2 regions of the Salinibacillus aidingensis genome follow, and region 2 is predicted to be linked to the other one. Evidence: predicted binding sites of a transcription regulator. Region 2 holds the regulator's gene; the other holds the start of a gene.
The links. The regulator NrdR, encoded in region 2, represses ribonucleotide reductase genes. The targets are predictions, from matches to a motif close to AACACNATATATNGTGTT.
Positions count from the first base shown of each region.

Region 1: ACZ5OK_RS11075 (vitamin B12-dependent ribonucleotide reductase) is a predicted target of NrdR. The motif match lies at 1,763-1,780, and genes of this name have one in related genera.

Region 1 covers NZ_AP043759.1:2,052,403-2,055,834, reverse strand. Annotated here, with positions in the region: gene gcvPB (aminomethyl-transferring glycine dehydrogenase subunit GcvPB) at 1-1,034, shown strand, start outside; gene ACZ5OK_RS11080 (rhodanese-like domain-containing protein) at 1,072-1,446, opposite strand; gene ACZ5OK_RS11075 (vitamin B12-dependent ribonucleotide reductase) at 2,018-3,432, shown strand, end outside.
Region 2 covers NZ_AP043759.1:2,313,247-2,316,678, forward strand. Annotated here, with positions in the region: gene ACZ5OK_RS12430 (replication initiation and membrane attachment family protein) at 1-1,194, opposite strand, end outside; gene nrdR (transcriptional regulator NrdR) at 1,215-1,685, opposite strand; gene speD (adenosylmethionine decarboxylase) at 1,824-2,198, opposite strand; gene ACZ5OK_RS12445 (glyceraldehyde-3-phosphate dehydrogenase) at 2,393-3,424, opposite strand.

The sequences.
Region 1 (3,432 bases), 260 kb from region 2:
AATGGACCGGGTTAATGATGATTCGTGCCTATCATGAACAGAATGGGGATACGGAACGAACGGAGGTCATTGTCCCTGATTCTGCCCATGGAACGAATCCGGCTTCAGCTACAGTAGCTGGTTTTAAGGCCGTAACAGTAAAAACCGATGAAAATGGTCTCGTAGACTTGGAGGATTTAAAACGTGTTGTGGGGCCGAAAACAGCCGCTTTCATGTTAACAAACCCGAACACACTTGGCTTATTTGAAGAACATATTCTCGAGATGGCAGAAATCGTTCATGACGCAGGTGGCAAGCTTTATTATGACGGGGCCAACCTTAATGCAATTATGGGGTATGTCCGGCCAGGTGACATGGGATTTGATGTGGTTCACTTAAATTTACACAAAACCTTCACAGGTCCCCATGGTGGTGGTGGTCCAGGTTCAGGTCCAATTGGCATAACAGCGGAACTGGCTCCATTTCTGCCAAAACCTGTTCTTGTTAAAAACGGTGACTTTTTTGAATTTGACTATAATCGTCCGCACTCAATCGGACGTGTAAAACCTTATTATGGTAACTTTGGTATAAATGTTCGTGCCTATACGTACATTCGTACCATGGGGCCTGATGGCTTGAAAAAGGTCAGTGAATACGCAGTTTTAAATGCTAATTATGTTATGCGAAGGCTTCAAGAAAAATATGCCTTGCCTTTTGACCAGCATTGTAAACATGAATTTGTTCTTTCAGGAAAGAATCAGAAAAAGCTTGGTGTACGTACATTAGATATTGCAAAAAGACTGCTGGATTACGGCTTCCATCCACCAACCATCTATTTCCCGCTAAATGTGGAGGAAGCGATGATGATGGAGCCTACGGAAACAGAATCAAAAGAGACACTGGATGAGTTTATAGATGCAATGCTTGAGATTGCAAAAGAGACAGAAGACCAGCCGGAACTGGTTCAGGATGCACCACATACGACAGTTGTCAGCCGGTTAGATGAAACCCTGGCAGCAAGAAAACCTGTACTAAGATACATGAAAGAGGATTAAATAAAAAATGGATTGCCAGAATTGCTGGCAATCCATTTTATTTTTTGGTTTTAATTTTTCCTGTCCACTTTTTGAAGCCACCCTTAAGCTGGCTAATATCCCTGCATCCATTTTTATAAAGAATGTTCGCTGCTCTTCTTGACCTTGAACCACTTTGACAATATAAATAAACCGGTTTATCTTCACGAACCTCAATGAGCCGTTGCTTCAACTGGGATAAAGGAATGTTTCGGGCACCTAATATATGACCTCTGTCAAATTCGTTAGGTTCTCTTACATCAATTAATTGAGCTTTACGATATCCTTGTTTGAATTCTTCCTCGGTTAAGATTTTTAAAAATCGCCTTTGCAGTAGATATTTAGTAAGTGAATATACAATAATGGCTACGACTAGTATAAATATTATTTCCATCCTGATCCCCTTTCATTGCTTAAACCATTTACATCTATTATATGGTTGATTCAAAAAAGATTCAAAGAATTTTCTTCTATAAAATTCTGGAACAACTATTGAATGTTAAAGGAATAAAAAGCTGCTATATATTGATAAATTCAAAATTCCCCAGAAGATTTAATTTTGCAAGTAACAAAATTCGTCAATGTTTTCATTTACTTTATGCTATATCCATATATCTCTAATTCACGCAGGTTTTTACACAAATTCTAAGTTGACAAAAAAATACCTATTCGTTCTAAAATACAAGATGTTGTGCACTTTCATGAATTATTATACAATATCTTGAGTTTTTTATTGCGCTTTAACGGCTGGATATGATAAGTTAATTATAACATCAAAGAATAGATTACTAGATATGTTTCCTATCGTTTGTTACACTTTGTCGAACTAAGACGTTTATGCGACAAAGTGTCTTACTTTGTTGTAACGAACTCATTTATTTTAACTCAAATCTTAAAAATATGCACATCTTAATATCAGGAAAGGATGAGAAAGTTTGCAAAAAGTAAAAGAAGTAAATCTTCCAATGAATGTGGAGCGTCTGAATCAGGATATCAGGCTGTTTCCTCAGGTACATCCGGTAACGTCAGATATGAAAATCTTACATAAGGGTGTATCTAGACTTGTGATGCTGGACCGGTATGCTTTTAAGGATACAGAGAAGGTAACCTTAACAGATGGAGATTTTGTTGTCCTGACTGTAAAGGAAGATCCAAAATTTCCAGCGCGTGGACTGGGCGTTATTCAATCGATTGATTGGGAGAACAAGACTGCAAAGGTTCTTGTGGATGAAGAATTTCAGTCTGTTCTGGATAATGAAACAGAAGCAGAAACAGGGATCGTTACCAGATCATTGGATGTTATTGAGAAACCACTTGAAGTGTTTTATGAGCAAATTGCTTTACGAAATGCAACAGGGCTGTCCGCTGTAGAAGAAACTGAGGAGAAGCAGAAAGAATGGTTTGAAAAATATTATGAACAGCTGTCGAATCTGAACTTTGTCCCTGCAGGAAGGGTTCTGTATGGTGCCGGTGCAAATACCGATGTTACTTATTTTAACTGTTATGTGATGCCTTATATTCAGGACTCAAGAGAAGGGATTTCCGAACACCGGAAACAGGTTATGGAAATTATGAGCCGTGGCGGTGGTGTTGGTACGAACGGTTCCACGCTGCGTCCACGAAACACACTGGCTCGAGGGGTTAATGGAAAATCATCAGGATCAGTCTCCTGGCTGGATGATATTGCAAAGCTCACTCACCTTGTAGAGCAAGGAGGATCAAGACGGGGAGCACAAATGATTATGCTTGTGGATTCACATCCTGATATCATCGAATTTATTATTTCCAAGATGCAGAATCCAAGAATTCTTAGATATTTAATCGAAAATACGAACGATGATTTAATTAAAAAACATGCTGAGAATAAGCTGAAATTTACCCCGCTGACGGAACAGGAAGAAATGATGTACCAGGGAATAGCTAATTATAAAAATATCCCCGGTCTTGGTGGTTTTAATGAGAAGATTATCAGGGATGCAGAGCAAAAGCTGCGTGATGGTGGTACATTCTCAGTCAATCATCCCGAATTTTTATCAGGTGCAAACATTTCGGTGTGCCTGACAAGAGAATTCATGCAGGCTGTTGAAGAAGACGGCTATTACGAGCTTAAATTCCCTGATGTGGAAAATTATAATGAAGAAGAAATGGCCATTTATAATGAGAAATGGGCTGAAGTTGGAGATGTCCGTGAATGGGAAAAGCAAGGTCACAAAGTTCGTGTACATCGCAGAATAAAGGCAAGTGAATTGTGGGACCTGATTAATATTTGTGCAACCTATTCAGCTGAACCTGGCATTTTCTTTATTGATAACGCTAATGATATGACAAATGCGAAAAGCTATGGCCAAAAAGTAGTGGCAACGAATCCGTGCGGAGAACA
Region 2 (3,432 bases):
TCTTTTCTTTCCCCATGACTGGTAGAGCTTTGCTTCTGATTTAGCCAGCTGCATGGCCTGTTTGGCGGTTTTTACATTTTTACGTGCCCAGTGGGTCGCTATTTTTTCTATATAATTCCGAGTTAGTTTCATGTCTGATTTTTGAAGGACATAATGAACCAGAACATTTATCACGCTCTGAGGCAGTCCATGGCGAAACATGGCGTTCGTAATCATTTTAACCTCCTGCTCGGATGCAACACCGGTTCTGGAGAAATCCTCCAGTATTTCACGATGAGTAATGTTTTCAAAATGCTGAATTAATTTTCCCTCTTTAGATTGAGGAACAGGTTTTTGATCATTGCTTTGTTCCTTTTTATTATTTATTTTGAGTTGAAGTTCTGGTTTTTCTGTATGGAAAGTTTTAGCATAATAGTCTTTGCAAACTTCATGCAATTCATCTTTTAATAGTTCCATATTTTCATTTACAGACCATAAAATGGCCTTCTCAAGATAAATTGTATCAACCTGATAGATTTCTGCAAGATTATTTATCAATGACCGGTTTTCAGTGGTAAATATTTTTGCGGTATTCATATTATTTTTCCGCAGGCTTTGCTCGAGCCATTCAAAGTCCACTTTCATTTCTTCTTCTAAAGCAGGTTCTGGAGTGCTTTCCTGTTCATGGGTGGAATCAGATGCCGGCAAATCTGCAGCTGGTTTTTGTACCGTCGAAAACACATCTTTAAATGACTTCGTTTGATCAGAGACCTGATCGGGTATAGTTGATGAGATGAGCTTTCGTTTCAAATCATTGTACGGTTTTTGTCCAATATGATGTTCCAGCAGAATAGAAAGCATGGAATCTTCAAAAAAGGCGGCAGTAGAAAATGGTGGGATTAAAACATAATAATAAGTGCGTACATCCGTATCCGCCATATATGTTTTCAACAATCCAATGGCCTCTAATTTGATTCTGGCTTCGTAAAAATCATCTAAATCAATGTTTACCATGTTCATAATATGATGATGGGTTGAACAATCACGATTCATCTTGGCTTCATTTACCATCGTAAGGTAAATGGAAACCGCTTGTATACCTATTAACGGCTGATACAAATGAGTCAAAGCCAATACATAGTCCTCATGACAAGATGCCTGAAGCTTGGTGTAATATCGATCATTGGGCAATAAACTTTTTATACGATCATTCATAAGGAACAGGCTCCTTTATCTCAATTATCATGACCATTTGTCCTTTTTATCAAATCCTCTAATTCCTGCATAAATACGTTTAAATCTTTAAATTGACGGTAAACCGATGCAAATCGAACGTATGCAACTTCATCAATTTCTTTCAGTCGGTCCATAACCATTCTGCCAATATCTTCACTTTGAACCTCGGAATCACCCTGGTTTCTCAACTCGTTCTCTACTTCGGTAACAACATTTTCGATTCTTTCCAGTGCTACCGGCCTTTTTTCACAGGCCTTGATTAACCCTCGTAAAAGCTTTTCCCTGCTAAACTCCTCGCGTGTACCTTCCTTTTTGACAACAATTAACGGAATTTCTTCAATTCGTTCAAATGTAGTGAAGCGATATTGACATTTTTCGCACTCCCGGCGTCTTCTAATCGCTCCACCTTCTTCAATAGGCCTTGAATCCAGCACTTTTGTATTTTTATAATGGCAGGTCGGACATCTCATTTATATCAACTCCGAATTAAATTTCATTCGACATCTATTACAATATTATAACATAAGTAGAAAAGCGGAGGCGACCGCTTAGGTGAGACCGCATAAGCAAACAGAAGCACCTGGACGAATCATCCAGGTGCTCTAAATCTAATAAGCTTCTGAATTTAACTGAATCGGCGCCTTGCCTCTGGGGATTTCTATCTTTTCAACTGACTTAGCTTCCAATGACTGCGTGATAAATTGAATGGCTCTTTTTGGCTGCATTCGTTCTCCACAGGTATATACATCTATGCTCGCATATCCATGTTCAGGGAAGCTGTGTATGGTTAAGTGAGACTCGGATATTAGCACAACGCCGCTAATCCCGTGTGGAGAAAATTTATGAAAGGTTACCTCGCGTACTTCTGCCCCGGCAATTAAAGCTGCTTCTACAAGCATTTTCTCATTAAACTCAAGACTATTTAATTTTTCAATGCTGCAATCCCATAGCTCGGCGATCACATGCGTCCCTATTGTATCCATTACCATTCCCCTGTACCAAAACCATATTTTCAAACTGCTGCGGGATCTATTTTTAATAATCGAACCACCAGCAGATTAAAGTTAAAACAAATAGATTCCATACGTTTTGCATGTTTAAAGTATCAAATAGTATAAAGTGTTCTAAGGTAGATTGCAATAGCTGGGTAACTATTTGTTCTTACCATTTCTTACGATTACACAGAAGGAATGGTTTCATTTGCCAGTCTGCTGCCTACATATTTTGCTAAATCAACAACACGGCAGGAATATCCCCATTCATTATCATACCACGCAAGCACTTTCACTTTATTTTCATCCAGGACGATGGTTGATAAACCGTCGATAATGGAAGAGGCGGACGTTGTTGTATAATCGATAGACACCAGGGGCTCTTCATTATAATCGAGAATTCCCTTCATACGACCTTCTGCTTCCATTTGAAAAGCTCTGTTAATGTCCTCAGCTGTTGCCGTCTTACGGATATCCACTACCAGGTCAACCAGTGAAACGTTTGGGGTAGGAACCCTCAACGCCATTCCGTGAAGCCTTCCGTTTAAATGTGGCAATACCTCTCCAATGGCTTTAGCGGCACCGGTTGAAGTAGGAATGATAGATTGTGTGCAGGAGCGTGCCCTGCGTAAATCTTTGTGCGGATTATCAATATTATTCTGATCGTTGGTAAAAGCGTGAACAGTTGTCATTAAACCATTTTCAACCCCAAAATGGTTATCCAGCACCTTGACTACCGGTGCTAAGCAGTTTGTTGTACAGGATGCATTCGAAATAACGTGGTCATAATCAGGATGATAATCCTCTTCATTGACACCGATTACAAATGTGCCATCGATATCTTTTCCTGGTGCCGTAATGATTACTTTTCTGGCTCCGGCATCTAAATGTAACGAGGCTGTTTCCTTTGTTTTAAACTTTCCAGTGGCCTCTATGACAATATCTACCTCAAGATCCTTCCATGGCAGCCATTCAGGATTACGCTGAGCAATGAGCTTCACGAACTCTCCATCAACTTCAATCCCATTCTCATGGGCTTTGACTTCCTTATCAAAACGTCCATGGGTGCTGTCATATTTTATTAAATGAGCGATCGTTTCAGGGGGATAACTTGCATTTATAGCTACAACCTTAAAGCTTTTATCCATAATTGCATTCCGGAACACCATCCGTCCGATTCTTCCAAATCCATTTATTGCTATCCGATGCTTTTCCATAGGACCCT